DNA from 4 places in the Kosakonia pseudosacchari genome. Region 4 is predicted to be linked to each of the others. Evidence: predicted binding sites of a transcription regulator. Region 4 holds the regulator's gene; each other region holds the start of a gene.
What was found. The regulator LexA, encoded in region 4, represses DNA repair genes until DNA is damaged. The targets are predictions, from matches to a motif close to TNCTGTATGTACATACAGNA.
Positions count from the first base shown of each region.

Region 1: the regulator LexA is predicted to act here: its motif matches at 2,537-2,556, upstream of metR (HTH-type transcriptional regulator MetR).
Region 2: the regulator LexA is predicted to act here: its motif matches at 1,236-1,255, upstream of sbmC (DNA gyrase inhibitor SbmC).
Region 3: the regulator LexA is predicted to act here: its motif matches at 2,712-2,731, upstream of mutH (DNA mismatch repair endonuclease MutH).

Region 1 covers NZ_CP063425.1:194,011-198,219, reverse strand. The annotation lists gene IP581_RS00940 (dienelactone hydrolase family protein) at 1-46, shown strand, start outside; gene metE (5-methyltetrahydropteroyltriglutamate--homocysteine S-methyltransferase) at 91-2,352, opposite strand; gene metR (HTH-type transcriptional regulator MetR) at 2,588-3,541, shown strand; gene IP581_RS00925 (carboxylate/amino acid/amine transporter) at 3,429-4,209, opposite strand, start outside.
Region 2 covers NZ_CP063425.1:3,046,312-3,050,520, reverse strand. The annotation lists gene dacD (serine-type D-Ala-D-Ala carboxypeptidase DacD) at 1-1,151, shown strand, start outside; gene sbmC (DNA gyrase inhibitor SbmC) at 1,273-1,746, shown strand; gene IP581_RS14435 (FUSC family protein) at 1,872-2,930, shown strand; gene IP581_RS14430 (DUF496 family protein) at 3,097-3,432, shown strand; gene IP581_RS14425 (L-threonine kinase) at 3,464-4,209, opposite strand, start outside.
Region 3 covers NZ_CP063425.1:3,940,562-3,944,770, forward strand. The annotation lists gene ptsP (phosphoenolpyruvate--protein phosphotransferase) at 1-1,736, opposite strand, end outside; gene rppH (RNA pyrophosphohydrolase) at 1,749-2,279, opposite strand; gene mutH (DNA mismatch repair endonuclease MutH) at 2,961-3,656, shown strand; gene IP581_RS18635 (TerC family protein) at 3,722-4,209, shown strand, end outside.
Region 4 covers NZ_CP063425.1:309,469-313,677, reverse strand. The annotation lists gene zur (zinc uptake transcriptional repressor Zur) at 1-69, shown strand, start outside; gene IP581_RS01465 (CsbD family protein) at 380-589, opposite strand; gene dinF (MATE family efflux transporter DinF) at 768-2,102, opposite strand; gene lexA (transcriptional repressor LexA) at 2,184-2,801, opposite strand; gene IP581_RS01450 (diacylglycerol kinase) at 2,910-3,278, opposite strand; gene plsB (glycerol-3-phosphate 1-O-acyltransferase PlsB) at 3,409-4,209, shown strand, end outside.

The DNA.
Region 1 (4,209 bases), 120 kb from region 4:
CTGGCAGCGGATGCTGGCATGGTTTGCGCAGTACGTTAAAAAATAAGTTTTTTTGCGCCGCCGGCTTCACACCGGACGGCGCGGTAAGGCTTACTGCTGACGCAGGTTCTGCGCGGCTTTCACCATATTTGCCAGCGCGCTACGGGTTTCCGGCCAGCCGCGGGTTTTCAGGCCGCAGTCCGGGTTCACCCACAAGCGTTGTGCGGGGATGCGCTGCGCCGCTTTTTGCAGCAGCGCTTCGATCCACTCAACGCTCGGGACATTCGGCGAGTGAATGTCATACACGCCTGGACCGATTTCGTTCGGGTACTCAAACTCTTCAAACGACTCCAGCAATTCCATATCCGAACGCGAGGTTTCAATAGTGATCACATCGGCATCCAGCGCGGCAATGGAATCCATGATGTCGTTGAACTCGCAGTAACACATATGGGTGTGGATCTGCGTGTCATCTTTCGCTACCGCCGCGTTAATGCGGAAGGCTTCCACACCCCACGCCAGATAGGCATCCCAGTCGCTGCGACGCAGCGGCAAGCCTTCGCGCAGTGCTGGTTCATCAATCTGGATAATACCAATCCCCGCCGCTTCCAGATCTGCCACTTCATCACGCAATGCCAGCGCGATTTGTTTGGCGATGGTTTCGCGGCTTACATCTTCGCGCGGGAATGACCAGCAAAGAATGGTCACCGGGCCGGTCAGCATGCCTTTCACCGGTTTGTCAGTCAGCGACTGCGCATACTTCGCCCACTCCACGGTAATCGCTTCCGGGCGACTGACGTCGCCGATAACCACCGGCGGTTTCACGCAGCGGGAGCCGTAGCTCTGCACCCAGCCGTTTTGCGTAAAGACGAAGCCGTCGAGGTTTTCACCAAAGTACTCCACCATGTCATTACGTTCGGCTTCGCCATGCACCAGCACGTCTAAGCCCAGACGTTCCTGCTCGGCAATCGCCTGTTTGATATGTTCAGCGATACCGGTGCGGTAGTTGCCCGCGTCGAGATGGCCTTTTTTGAAATCCAGGCGCAGGCCGCGAATTTCCGTGGTCTGCGGGAAGGAACCGATAGTGGTGGTCGGCCAGGCGGGCAGATTAAAGCGCTTGCGCTGGGCTTTTGCGCGCTCGGCGTATGGGCTGTTGCGCTGGCTGTCCTGCGCGGTGATCGCCGCCAGACGCTGCGCTACCGCCGTGTTGTGAACACGCGTAGAGTGGCGACGCGCCTGAATCGGAGCGCTCCATTCCGCCAGTTTTTCCGTATTACCGCTGTTCAGCGCATCGCGCAGCAGCGCCAGTTCCTGGCATTTTTGCAGGGCGAAGGCGAACCAGCTCTTCACTTCCGCATCCAGACGCGTTTCAACACTCAGATCGATCGGGCTGTGCAGTAAAGAACAAGAAGAGGCAACCCACAGCGGACGTTGACCAACCACCTCGTTGATCTGCGCATATTTCTCGGTGAGATCGGCACGCCAGACGTTACGGCCATTCACCAGACCGGCAGAGAGCAGCCAGTCGGCAGGCAGACGCGAGTGCAACTCGGCCACGTTGTCCTTGCCGTGTACCAAATCAACGTGCAGCCCCTGAACCGGCAGCGCGGTGATCACATCAAGGTTCGGCGTCACGCCTTCAAAATAGGTGGTTAGCAGCAATTTCAGTTGGCCGGAAAGCGCGTCATAAGCCGGTTTAAACGCATCCAGCCAGGCTTGCGGCAGCTCCAGCACCAGCGCCGGTTCGTCGATTTGCACCCACTCGATACCGCGTTTTGCCAGCTCGCCCAGCACCTGCTGGTAAACCGGCAGGATGTCGTTCAGCAGGCTTAGACGATCAAACTGTTCCCCTTTCACTTTGCCCAGCCACAGGTAAGTGACCGGGCCAAGCAGCACCGGTTTCACCTTGTGGCCGAGCGCCAGCGCTTCGTCTACTTCGTCCAGCAACTGGGTCCAGGTGAGTTTGAACTGCTGGCCTTTGCTGAACTCCGGCACCATGTAGTGGTAGTTGGTGTTGAACCATTTGGTCATTTCCGCGGCTGCCGCCGGTTCGCCAGTGGGCGCACGACCACGACCAATGCGGAACAGGGTGTCGATATCCACGGAGCCGTCGTTGTTCTGATGACGAGCCGGCACATTGCCCAGCAGCAGGCTGGTGGTCAGAACATGGTCGTACCAGGCGAAATCGCCCACCGGCAGCAGATCAATTCCTGCCGCTTTTTGCTGCTCCCAGTGGCGGGCGCGCAGCTCGCGCCCTACCGCCAGCAGCTCTTCACGGGTGGCGTTACCCGCCCAGTAGCTCTCTTGCGCTTTTTTCAACTCGCGGCGCAGGCCAACGCGAGGGAAACCGAGGGTGTGATTAAGAATTGTCATTTTGAGCCTCTTCAATTGGGTTAATCCAAAGGATTTCGGATTAAGGGAAGGCGGCAAGTTCATGAATCCCCAGGAGCTTACCGAAGTAAGTGACTGGGGTGAATGAGCGCAGCCAACGCACCATTAATTCGAAAGACGCAGGTTTTTTAGACGTCCAGATGTTTACACATCCATATTGTGTAGGTACTGTATATTCCTCAAGCGCAAAATGTTCATGCCGGAGTGAAGGACTTTCATGATCGAAATTAAACACCTGAAAACGCTACAGGCGTTACGAAACAGCGGGTCGCTGGCGGCGGCGGCGGCAACGCTGCATCAAACGCAGTCCGCGCTTTCCCACCAGTTCAGCGATCTGGAACAGCGCCTTGGCTTTCGTCTGTTTGTGCGCAAAAGCCAGCCGCTGCGCTTTACGCCGCAGGGTGAAATTCTGCTGCAACTGGCGAATCAGGTGCTGCCGCAGATTAGCCGCGCGCTGCAGGCCTGCAATGAGCCGCAGCAAGCCACGCTGCGCATCGCTATTGAGTGTCATAGCTGTATTCAGTGGCTGACGCCTGCGCTTGAGAACTTCCGCCAGAACTGGCCGCAAGTGGAGATGGATTTCAAATCCGGCGTCACGTTTGATCCGCAACCCGCGCTGCAACAGGGCGAGCTGGATCTGGTGATGACCTCCGACATTCTGCCGCGCAGCGGTCTGCACTATTCACCGATGTTTGATTTTGAGGTGCGGCTGGTGCTGGCGCCGGATCATCCGCTGGCGGCGAAAGCGCGTATCACGCCGGACGATATCGCCAGCGAAACGCTGCTGATTTACCCGGTGCAGCGCAGTCGCCTGGATATCTGGCGTCACTTCCTGCAACCGGCGGGCGTGAGTCCGTCGCTGAAAAGTGTGGATAACACGCTGCTGCTGATTCAGATGGTTGCCGCGCGGATGGGCATTGCGGCACTGCCGCACTGGGTGGTGGAGAGCTTTGAGCGCCAGGGCCTGGTGGTGACCAAAACCCTGGGCGAAGGATTGTGGAGCCGGCTGTACGCCGCCGTGCGCGACGGCGAGCAGCGTCAGCCGGTAACGGAAGCGTTTATTCGCTCAGCGCGGAACCACGCTTGCGACCATCTGCCGTTTGTACGGAGCGCGGAGCGACCCAACGGCGATGCACCCACAGCGAGGCCATTATCACCGCACCACCAATAATAAAGCTCGGCCAGTGCGGTTGTTCCTGCCAAATCGCGAGGTTAACCAGTAACCCGGCGGGAACGTGCACATTGTTCATGATGCCGAGCGTCCCGGCGTCCACCTGCGTGGCGCCATAGTTCCACATAAAATAACCCAGCCCGGATGCCACTACGCCAAGCCATACCAGCACGCCCCACTGCAGCGTCGTGGTCGGCAGCTTCTGCGGGTTACCCATCACAAACCACGCCACCACGGCGACCACGAATGCGCCAAGATAAAACCAGGCGAACGCGTTGTGTTGCGGCATTGGGCGCGTCTCCATCAGGCGTTTATAGCCGACCATACCGATAGCAAAGCTGATATTCGCCAGTTGCACCAGAATCAGGCCAATCCAGAAGTGATCGCTCACTTTGTCGTAGCGAATAATCGCCGCGCCAATCACCGCCAGCCCGGCGCTTAGCGCGTAGCTCCAGCGCAGCCCGCGCTTGCTGAGCAGATCGTAAATCAGGGTGACATACAGCGGTGTGAAAACGGTAAACAGCAGGAATTCCGACACCGTCAGGTAGAGATACGCCTGGAAGCTGAACAGATACATAATGCCCAGTTGCAGCGCGCCCACCAGCATGTACAGGCCAATGGTCTTGAGGTTATGCCCACGCGTGCGCAGAAAAGGTAAAAAGACCAGC
Region 2 (4,209 bases), 2.2 Mb from region 4:
GTTTGTTTGTTGCTTCTTTGCTGGCGGTTTGCGTGCACAACGCTTACGCCGACGACTTACCTTTTGCCCCTCAACCCCCGGCAATTCAGGCGGGCTCCTGGGTATTGATGGACTACACCACCGGGCAAATCTTAACGGCGGGCAATGAACATCAGCAACGTAACCCGGCGAGCCTGACCAAACTGATGACCGGCTACGTTGTTGATCGCGCCATCGATAGCCACCGCATCAGCGCTGATGATGTTGTCACTGTCGGAAAAGACGCCTGGGCAAAAGGGAACCCGGTGTTCGATGGTTCTTCACTGATGTTTCTCAAACCGGGCGATCGCCTGACGGTTCGCGACTTAAGCCGTGGTTTGATTGTTGATTCCGGTAACGATGCCTGCGTGGCGCTGGCGGATCATGTGGCGGGCGGTCAGCCGCAGTTTGTCGCCATGATGAATGATTACGTCCAGAAGCTGAATCTGCGCGATACCCATTTTGAAACTGTGCACGGGCTGGATGCGCCGGGTCAGCACAGCTCTGCGTATGATCTGGCGGTGCTCTCCCGCGCCATCATTCATGGCGAACCGGATTTCTACCATATGTACAGTGAAAAAAGCCTGACGTGGAACGGCATTACCCAGCAAAACCGTAACGGTTTGCTGTGGGATAAGACGCTGAACGTTGACGGGCTGAAAACCGGCCACACTTCTGGCGCGGGCTTTAACCTGATCGCCTCAAGCGTGGACGGAGAACGTCGCCTGATTGCGGTGGTAATGGGCGCAGACAGCCCGAAAGGGCGTGAAGACCAGGCGCGTAAACTGCTGCTCTGGGGGCAGCAGAATTTCGATACGGTAGAAATTTTGCGTAACGGTAAAAAAGTCGGCAGCGAACGGGTGTGGTACGGCGATAAAGCGCAGGTTGATGTCGGCACCGATCAGGATTACTGGCTGGTGCTGCCGAAAGCGGAACTGCAAAACATAAAAGCCAAATATGTGCTGGACAGCAAAGAGCTGGATGCACCGCTGGCAGCGCATCAGCGCGTGGGGGAAATCCAGCTTTATGACCGCGATAAAGCGATCGCACACTGGCCGTTGGTCACGCTGGATAGCGTCGGTAAAGGCGGCTTGTTCTCGCGCCTGAGCGATTACCTCCACCACAAAAGCTGACACCGTCAAGCGTCGGCAGGAAGGCATGCGAGTTTGCTCGCATAATTGAGCTGTTGCAGATGGCAGGCGCAGGTCTGCCCGTTATACTGTATGTTCGAACAGTAACACTAAGGGAGTTAGTATGAGCTACACAGTCAAGCAGTGTGAAAAACGCCGTATCGCCGGGTTTCATCTGGTCGGGCCGTGGGAAGAGAAAGTTAAACAGGGATTTGCGCAGCTGTCGATGTGGGTTGATAACAAGAAAATTCAGCCGCTGGAGTGGATTTGCGTCTATTACGACAACCCGGATGAAGTGCCAGCGGAAAAATTGCGGGCGGATGTGGCGGTGACCGTGGGGGAGGCATTTCAGGTACCGCCTAACAGCGAAGGGGTGATGACCACCGAAGTGCCAGCTGGCCAGTATGCGGTTGCGGCGGCGCGGGTTTATAACGAAGAGTTTGGTGCCAGCTGGGATCGCTTTTTCGATGAGTTGCTCTCCGATCAGGCATTACAAATTTCCACCGGACCTTGTTTTGAAATCTATCGCAACGACGGACAGCGCGACGGTTACTGGGAGATTGAGATGTATATTCCGGTCGAGCCGAAAACGCTGTAAGCCGTAAACGCACGTAAAGGGACGCCAGGATCAAACTGGCGTCTCTTTTTTGTTTTAAAAGGTGATATCAGCTACTGAAAAATCCTACAATTGCGCCTCTTTTATTTCTAACCCGGAGAACGGCCGTGCGCCGCGACAAATCACTCAGCCCTTTTGAAATTCGTCTTTACCGCAATTATCGCGTCGTGCACGGCGTGCGCATTGCCCTGGCCTTTGTTCTGACTTTCCTGCTGATCCGCCTGCTGGACGTGCCGGAAGGCACCTGGCCATTAATCACGCTGGTGGTATTAATGGGACCAATTTCCTTTTGGGGGAATGTTGTTCCGCGTGCTTTTGAGCGTATTGGCGGCACTATCTTCGGGGCCGCACTGGGGCTGGTGGCGTTAAGGCTGGAGCTGATTTCTTTGCCGGTGATGCTGGTGTGGTGTGCCGTTGCGATATTTTTATGCGGCTGGCTGGCGCTTGGTAAAAAACCCTATCAGGCGATCATTATCGGCGTGACCCTTTGCGTAGTGGTCGGCGCGCCGACGGGGGATATGCAAACCGCGTTGTGGCGCAGCGGCGACGTCATTATTGGTTCGCTACTGGCCATGTTGTTCACCGGCATCTGGCCGCAGCGTGCTTTCTTGCACTGGCGCATTTTGATGGCGAATTATGTCACGGCGTTTAACCGTGTCTATCAGGCGGGTTTATCACGCAATCTGGTGGAGCGGCCGCGTCTGGAAAAGCACCTGCAAAAAATTCTCACCGACGTGGTAAAAATGCGCGGCTTAATCACGCCGGCCAGTAAAGAGACCCATATCCAGAAAGCGATTTTTGAAGCTATTCAGACCGTCAGCCGTAATTTGGTATGCATGCTGGAGTTGCAGATCAACGCCCACTGGAGCTCGCGCGCCAGTCATTTTGTCATGATCAATGCCAGTACGTTGCGTGAAACGCAGCAGATGACGCAGCAGACGTTGCTGACCATTGCCCACGCACTGTATGAAGGCAATCCGCAGCCGATTCTGGCAAACACGGAAAAGCTCAATGAGATTGTCACAGAGCTACGCCAGTTAAGCCGCGAGCATGAGGGTGATGCGCTGGCAGAAACGTCGATTCATGGTTATGTCTGGTTAAGCCTGGAGCTGGCGCGTCAGCTGGAATTGTTATCGCATTTGATCTGCCGGGCATTGCGCAAATAAGCGACAGATAGCCGCGGTACGCAGTCTGGTTGTTTCGATTCAGCTGAATTTGTGGTTATGATAGGTAAAAGGAAAAATTATTGTCATATGCAACCGCTTTGGGTAGGTTTGCCTCTAAGCTTGTTGCGTTAACGAATCCGAATCTCACATTATCAGGGGTGTAAAAATGGAAACAACCAAGCCTTCGTTCCAGGACGTTCTGGAGTTTGTGCGTCTGTTCCGCCGCAAAAACAAGTTACAGCGTGAAATTCAGGACGTTGAGAAGAAGATCCGTGATAACCAGAAGCGCGTACTGCTGCTGGATAACCTCAGCGATTACATCAAACCGGGCATGAGTGTTGAAGCCATTCAGGGCATTATCGCCAGCATGAAAACCGACTACGAAGATCGTGTGGATGATTACATCATCAAAAACGCCGAGCTGTCGAAAGAGCGTCGTGACATCTCCAAAAAGCTGAAAACCATGGGCGAACTGAAGCCGGTTGAAGGGAAAAACGAATAATGCCTCGCGGTGAGAGGTTCGCCTCTCACCCTTATTTCACGCCACCTTCCACCATCTTCAACAAATAATTTTTCGGCCAGTGCGCCGCCAGCGTTCTCTTCTCTAACACCCGACAAACCGCTTCCACATCATGACGTGCCGAATCAAGAAACAACCCCACCACGCTTCCACTGTGCGCCACGTTCAGACCGTATAAATCGAACCGCTCCACCAGATTGAGCAGAGTAGTGAATGCGGGTTTCGGCAACAATGACTGGCTGGCTATCGCGCTGAGCGTTGCGGCTTCGCCGAGCAGCGCGGCATCATTTTGCGCACAGGCGCGCTGTAACATTTGCCACGCGTTATCCAGGATACCTGCATTTTTCAGCAGCACCTGCTGGCGCACCATCCGGTGATAATCTGCGGTCGTCAGTGTCAGCGGGCTTTCCAGCAGCAGGATCTCGGTATGCGGAAGCGCGCCGCAGGGAATGCGCGCTGCGGCCGTGTTGTGGTCAAACAGTGTCAGGCCTGAAAACAGCGTACTGTCGGTCGGCTCCAGCGCCACGCAAAGTTTCGCCAGCGTCTCTTCATCAAGCCTTTGATTAAGATGCCGGGCCGCTGCCACGGCTGTCGCCGCGATATCGGCGGTGCTGCTGGCCATACCTTTCGCTACCGGAATCGTCGAGCGGCAGTCGATACGCAGGGTCGATGATAGTGATGCGGGAAGTTGCCAGTGCGCCAGCAGTTGCCTGAGCATCGCGCGGGTGAGCGGACGTTCGTTAGCAAGCGGCGTACCGG
Region 3 (4,209 bases), 1.3 Mb from region 4:
ACTTCGCGGCCGGCGCGCTCGATCAATCTGCGCGCTTCATCGATTTCGTCGATGCTGGTGATCATCGGCAACAGAATGCTGAGATTCCCGGTTGCCGCATTGGCGCGCAGCATGGCGCGCACCTGCACCAGAAAGATTTCCGGCTGGTCGAGCGTAATGCGAATGCCGCGCCAGCCAAGGCAAGGATTCTCTTCGCTGATGGGCATATAGGGCAATTGCTTATCCGCGCCGACATCCAGCGTACGCAGCGTCACGGGCTTGTCGTTAAACATCTGCAACATGCCCTGGTATTGCGCGACCTGCTCCTCTTCGGACGGGAAACCGCTTTGCAACATAAACGGAATTTCGGTGCGATAAAGCCCAATGCCGTCGATGCGGCTGCCAAGTTTCTCTTCATGTTCCGGGCTTAAACCCGCGTTAAGCATCACCTTCACCCGCTCGCCGCTTTTAAGCTGTGCGGCCAGGTTCACATCATCTTCAGCAAGGCGGCTGAGTTCATTCTCTTCGCTGATAAGCCGCTGATATTCCTGCAACAGCACCGGTTCAGGATCCACCAACAACTCGCCGCGATAACCGTCCACCACCAACATGCGACGTTGCAGCACGGCGGGCTGAATATCCGCCCCCATTACCGTCGGGATGCCAAGCGCACGTACCATAATTGCCGCATGCGAGTTTGACGCACCATCTCGCACCACCACCCCCGCCAGCCTGTCGTGCGGCAGCTCTGCAAGGGTGGTGGCGGAGAGTTCCTCGGCAACGAGGATAAAGCGCTCCGGCCAGCTGTTTGGCCCGGAAATAGAATCATCGAGGTGGAATAACAAACGCTGGCCCAGCGTGCGCAAATCACCTGAACGCTCTTTCAGGTAGCCATCGTTGAGCGCAGCAAACTGTTCGGCAAAACGTTCAATAACGGTTTTGACTGCCCATTCTGCCACCACGCCGCGGTCGACTTCTTCAAACAGATCACGGCGCAGGCGTGCATCGGAAAGCAGGTGCGAATAGAGATCGAAAATTGCCGCCGTCTCTTTTTGCGCCCCGGCGGCGAAACGTTTGCTGTAACGGCGAAATTCGTTGGCGGCTTCTTCAAGCGCCGCCGTTAGCCTTTCGCGCTCAAGCGAGGTATCAAGCGTCGAGGCCGGATAAACCTGCTCCATTAACGGCAGCGTTTCGTCGACCCATCCTTCAGCGATAGCAACCCCCGGCGCTGCCGGCAAGGCGCGAATTCGCGTCTGCCGATACTGGCCAAACAGCGCGTTTAATTGTGACTGGGAGAGAATGGCCGCCATCTGGGTGGCAAGCGTGACCAGAAAGGACTCTTCGCTTTCATCATACTGGCGTAGCTCGCGCTGTTGTACCACCAGCACGCCAAGCAATTGACGGCGCTGAATAATAGGTACGCCAAGAAAAGCGCGAAAGCGCTCTTCTTTAACAGAGGGAATGTATTTAAAACTGGGATGTTTTTGCGCATCCGCCAGGTTGATGGGTTCCGCCAGCCTGCCTACCAGTCCGACAATCCCCTGATCGAATGCGAGCGTGACGGTGCGACCGCGCGGCTTTTTTAAACCGCGCGTCGCCATCAGGTAATAACAACGCCGGTCGTGATCTGCGAGATAGACCGAGCAAACTTCGGTTTCCATCGCCAGACAAACGTCGGTAACCAATATTTCCAGCGCTTCGTTAAGGCGTGGCGCGCTGGCGACTTTCTCAACTATTTCTCGCAGTCGGGTGAGCATAATATGGGTGGCTTAACCTCGTTTACGTCGCCAGGCAGGCGCGCTTTGCGGCTTCGGAGGCGTTTCCTGAAGCGACATCACCGCGCTTGCAAACTCTTTCATCACCCGCCGGTAGACATCGCGTTTAAACGACACTACCTGGCGAACAGGATACCAGTAGCTCACCCAACGCCAGCCATCAAACTCGGGCGTACTACTGGTCTGCATGTTGATCTCACTGTCGTTGCCTATCAACTGCAAAAGAAACCATTTTTGTTTCTGGCCGATACAAACCGGCTTTGTGTCCCAACGCACCAAACGTTTCGGTAACTTGTAACGCAACCAGTTACGCGTAGAAGCAAGGATACGAACATCTTTACGACTTAAGCCCACTTCCTCGAACAGTTCCCGGTACATTGCTTGTTCCGGGGACTCGCCAGGGTTAATTCCCCCCTGGGGGAACTGCCATGAGTGCTGTCCAAAGCGCCTGGCCCACATGACCTGACCTTGTCGATTACAGATTACGATTCCCACATTTGGGCGGTAGCCATCGTCATCAATCACCGGACTACCTCAAAAAAAGTCTGAATAAAGCGATTGTTTCACACTCCCGGAAAACGGTAAACCACTCTATGACAGGGATACGAACGAATAACATTTGAATAACTCACAGTAATCATCAAAGTTATAAACAGAAAGCGAGGCTGACGACGGTTTTTATTCACCTTTTCTGTGGATAGAGTTGTGAAAAAGTATGGAATTACCCCGGGAAAACCCGGAACAGTCTGAATAGCCCTGTTTGATATGAAAGAAATAACATACAGTAATTCATGAAGTTAAACAGGTTTCCAACCGTTAATAGCACCAGAATGTGACGATCATCACCTTAAGGATCCAGGCGCTGATGAAAGATCGAACAGAGCCGAATTTATCCACAGATTATGCCAATAAGTTAGGCACATTTTGTGCAGAATTTCGATTTTCATCGCACGTCAAGGCTGTAAATCGAAACAGTAGTGACACTTTTCCCCAGTTATCCCACTTTTCTGTGGATAACATGGTGTAAGATCCTGTTTATTGTCAGTGACCAGATTTGGAAAACCCGACACGTAGTTGCGCAACACATCAAAATCCTCTCAAAATTATCTTATAAATCATCAAATTGCTCATACCCCGCAGAAAAAGGTACACTGCCTGGCTACGGTGCAAAACTAGCGGTTACTTTTTAGACAAAAGGTTTTTGACATGTTCGCGTTGGCCCCTTTCACTTCACCGCCTGAATCAGAAACGCAATTGCTTGCCCAGGCGCAGCGCCTGGCGGGCTATACGCTCGGAGAACTGGCCGCGCTTGCCGGCTTGCCCGTTCCGCGTGATTTAAAGCGTGATAAAGGCTGGACAGGTGTCCTGCTGGAGCTGTGGCTCGGTGCCAGCGCAGGCAGTAAACCCGAGCAGGATTTTGCCGCGCTGGGCGTTGAGCTAAAAACCATTCCGGTGGATAACCACGGACGCCCGCTGGAGACCACGTTTGTTTGCGTGGCTCCCCTTACCGGCAACAGTGGCGTCGTGTGGGAAACCAGCCATGTGCGGCATAAGCTCAAGCGCGTCTTATGGATTCCGATTGAGGGTTCACGCGAGATCCCGGTCGCGGATCGTCGCGTCGGATCGCCGTTGCTCTGGAGCCCAAATGCAGAAGAAGAGCAGCAGTTACGGCTCGACTGGGAAGAGTTGATGGACTTGATTGTGTTAGGCCAGGTTACCCGCATTACCGCTCGCCACGGTGAAGTTCTGCAACTGCGGCCGAAGGCGGCCAATAGTAAAGCGCTGACGGAAGCTATTGGTGAACATGGCGAAACCATTCTCACCTTGCCGCGCGGCTTTTACCTGAAAAAGAACTTCACCGGTGCACTGCTGGCGCGCCACTTTTTGCTCTCACCGCATTAAATTTTTGCCTAAGCCACAGCGGTGCTTATAATTAGCGCTTCTTTTTTTGGCAGGACTTTATAGAGATGTTATTTGCATGGGTAACCGATCCCAACGCCTGGCTCGCGCTCGGTACGCTGACGCTGCTGGAGATCGTTTTAGGGATCGACAATATTATCTTCCTCTCTCTGGTGGTTGCGAAGCTGCCTACCGCGCAGCGTAATCACGCACGTCGGTTAGGTCTGGCTGCGGCGATGATCATGCGGCTGTTGCTGCTGGCATCCATTGCCTGGGTAACAAGGCTGACACACCCGCTGTTCAGCGTGTTTGATCACAGCGTTTCCGCCCGCGATTTGATCTTGTTCCTCGGCGGCCTGTTCCTTATCTGGAAAGCGAGTAAAGAGATCCACGAATCAATCGAAGGGGAAGAGGAAGGACTGAAGACCAATGTGCATTCGTTCTTTGGCGCGATTGTGCAGATTATGCTGCTGGATATTATCTTCAGTCTCGACTCGGTGATCACGGCGGTGGGGCTGTCCGATCATCTGTTCATTATGATGGCGGCCGTGGTTAT
Region 4 (4,209 bases):
GAAGCCTGCCGCCATCACGATCACTGCCACCACGACCATAGCGTCCCGCTAAAGAAAAAACCGCGCTAGCGCTGTCCCGCTGTTATTGGTTATTCGATTCACGGCCCCAGCCAGGCGTCGTGTTTTAGTCTGGCGTTAGCCAAACAAATTCAGCAAGAACATAAATACACATGTGAGTTAACGCAGCCAGAAATAGCATGTGAAAGATGAAGTGATACTGCAAAACTTGTGTGCCGCAGGCAGAGGATGCAAACAGGTATACAACTAAGTGGGATACTGCTGGTGCTGAAAAGACGGGAAAAATACAGGGGTGGTACATCCTTGTACCATCGGGTAGGGTAGCCTTCAGAGGGTTAACACATTTGAGGGGATGTGTTGGCTACCAGCGGTAATCATTACGCGTTTCCCAGTCCGTCACTTCTTTTTCCGCCTGATCTTTCGCGTAACCGTAACGTTCCTGGATTTTACCCACCAACTGATCACGTTTACCTTCAATGATCGTCATATCGTCATCGGTGAGTTTGCCCCATTTCTCTTTCACAGTGCCTTTAAACTGTTTCCAGTTACCGCCGACTTCGTCTTTATTCATCATGGACTCCTTATCGTTCGGTTTAAAATGACGTTCTCGCTGTGCTGAACGTACTGATTATTGTAGTCAGGGATTCGGCATTATGAATTTTATTCGGAATCTTTAACCATCTAACAGGATAAAAACAGCGTAAACGAGGCGCAAAAATCGGAGCGCTAAATCAGGGAATAAAGCGCTATCAGGAAGGATCGCTGGCAGCAAACCAGCTATTGTTACGCCAGTGTCGACGCCAGATCAGCGCCAGCGTCAGCCCACGCAGAGCAAGGAACACCGCGAGCGACAACCACAAACCGTGGTTACCCAAAACAGGCACAGTGAGTAATGTAACGGCAAACCCGGCCGCCGCCACCGCCATACTGTTACGCATTTCGGCCGCACGCGTCGCACCAACAAACATACCGTCCAGCAGATAACACCACACTCCCACTAACGGTAAGATGACCTGCCAAATCAGATAATGCCCGGCAAGCTGTTGTAGCGCGGGGAGCGACGTTAACAACGCGATAATTTGCTGACCCGCCAGTGCATAGACAACGGCAAAGAACAGCGCTACCAGACCGGTCTGCCGGCAAGCAGCCCGCCAGATATGCATCAATTGGCTGCCATCTCTGGCACCGTAAGCCTGCCCGGAATGCGCTTCAACCGCATACGCGAAACCATCCAGCGCATAGGCGGTAAAGGTCAAAAACATCATCAGTACCGCGTTTGCCGCCACTGTCTCATCCCCGAGGCGGGCGCCAAACACCGTTATCGAACCAAAGCAGAGTTGCAGCAGCAGCGAACGCAACATGATATCGCGGTTCAGCGCCAGCAAACGCCGCACGCCGCCGCGCCAGGTATTTTTCAGCGTCAGCAATGAAATGCCGCGCATCACCAGTACGTGTCGCACCATCCATAAGCCAATGGCGAAAGTGGCATATTCCGCGATGACCGTGGCAAGTGCCGCGCCTTGCACATTCATATGCAGCCCCATGACCAACCACAGATCGAGCACGATATTGAGCAGATTCCCCACCACCAGCAATATCACCGGTGCGCGCGCATACTGTACGCCGAGCAGCCAACCGAGCAATACCAGATTGCCCAGCGAAGCGGGTGCACTCAACCAGCGAATATCAAGGAACCGCCGCGCCTGTTCCAGTACCGCCTCGCTACCGCCGGTGATATGCAGCGCCAGGTCGATAAGCGGCGTGCGCAGCAGCGCAATCAACACACCGGCCCCAAGCGCCAGCAGCAAAGGCTGGACTAACGCCCGCGCTAGCGCGGGCGCATTTTTCGCGCCGAATGCCTGAGCTGTCAGGCCGGTGGTGCTCATGCGCAAAAAGAGCAGCAGCATAAAGAGGAAACTGGTCGCCGTTGCGCCAATCGCCACACCGCCCAGGTAAACCGGGCTATCCAGATGCCCCACCACAGCCGTATCCACCAGACCCAGCAATGGGACGGTGATATTCGAGAAGATCATCGGCAGCGCAAGTCGCCAGAGCGCTTTATCGGACCCGGTTAGCAGTGGCATGGTATGCATGTAAAAGTGAGTGAGGGAAAAGAAGAGATCGCTGCGGAACCTGAATCAGCCCCGCAGCAAAACGAATGTGCGTTACAGCCACGCGCCATTACGAATGACACCGACCGCTAACCCTTCGATGGTGAAGTTTTGATCGCGCAGATCGACGACGATCGGAGAAAACTCGCTGTTTTCCGGCAACAGTTCGACGGTGTTACCCTGTTTTTTCAAACGCTTGACCGTTACTTCGTCTTCAATACGCGCAACAACAACCTGGCCGTTACGCACATCCTGCGTTTTGTGCACCGCCAGCAGATCGCCATCCATAATGCCAATGTCACGCATCGACATGCCGCTAACGCGCAACAGGAAATCTGCATGAGGTTTAAAGAGGCTCGGATCGACCTGGTAATGACCTTCGATATGCTGCTGCGCCAGCAGCGGCTCACCCGCAGCGACGCGACCAATCAGCGGTAAGCCAATATCGTCCTCTTCTTCTTCAAGCAGCAGGCGAAGGCCGCGTGATGCGCCCGAAACGATTTCGATAACCCCTTTGCGCGCCAGCGCTTTGAGGTGTTCTTCCGCCGCATTTGGGGAACGGAACCCCAATTGCTGTGCGATTTCCGCACGCGTTGGTGGCATACCGGTTTGAGTGATGCGATCGCGAATAAGATCGAACACCTCTTGCTGCCTGGCCGTTAATGCTTTCATCCCGCCCCCTGGGTGTATATACAGTTATGCTGTGAGTATATACAGCTAAAGGCGATTTTGGAACCAAATTTAAGCAAAAAACCAGGGCGTTATCGAATTCTGGAAGCGTTATCCAAAATGTGACCAGAGTAATGCGATCCAGGTAAAGAGCGCCAGCAGGATGGACATCAGCACCGCCGCCGACCCCATATCCTTCGCCCGCCCGGAAAGTTCATGGAATTCCGCACCAATACGGTCTACCACAGCTTCGATGGCGCTGTTCAGAATTTCGACAATCATCACCAGCGTCACAGAACCAATCAGCAGTACGCGCGTCATTGTGTCAATATCGAGCCAGCAAGCGATTATAATTGCCAGGATAACCGCAACGGATTCCTGACGAAATGCCGCTTCATTAATCCAGGCGGCGCGAACGCCTTTCCAGGAATATCCAGCGGCTTTAATGATCCGGGTGAAACCGGTGGTATTATTAGCCATTTAAAAGAACCTTTTTATTAAATTGGCGTCAATGTCTCAGCAAGCGCGCAGCGGTACAACAGAAATTATGTGCGCTTTCTGATATTCTTGCGGCGCAATGGCACTATTAACCAGAGGCTTTACATCCTTTATGTCCGGCTGGCCACGAATTTACTACAAATTACTGAATTTACCATTAAGCGTGCTGGTAAAAAGTAAATCGATTCCCGCAGAACCTGCACAGGAACTGGGTCTCGATACATCACGCCCCATCATGTATGTGCTGCCTTATAACTCAAAGGCAGATTTACTGACTTTACGCGCGCAGTGTCTGGCGCATGAGCTGCCCGATCCCCTGGAACCGCTGGAAATCGACGGCGCTTTGCTGCCGCGTTTCGTGTTTATCCACGGCGGCCCGCGTGTGTTCACGTATTACGCGCCGAAAGAAGAGTCGATCAAGCTGTTCCACGACTACCTGGATTTACATCGCAGCCATCCCGATTTGGATGTGCAAATGGTGCCGGTATCGGTGATGTTTGGTCGTTCGCCAGGGCGTGAAAAAGGCGAAATTAACCCGCCGCTGCGCATGCTGAATGGCATCCAGAAATTCTTTGCGGTTTCCTGGCTTGGCCGCGACAGCTTTGTGCGTTTTTCACCACCGGTTTCGCTGCGCCGGATGGCGACCGAGCACGGCACCGATAAAATTATCGCGCAGAAACTGGCGCGCGTGGCGCGTATGCACTTTGCCCGCCAGCGTCTGGCTGCGGTAGGCCCACGACTGCCGGCTCGCCAGGATTTGTTTAACAAATTACTCTCGTCCAAAGCGATTGCCCGCGCCGTTGAAGATGAAGCGCGCAGCAAAAAAATCTCCCATGATAAGGCGCAGCAAAACGCCATCGCGCTGATGGAAGAGATTGCCGCGAACTTCTCCTACGAGATGATTCGCCTGACC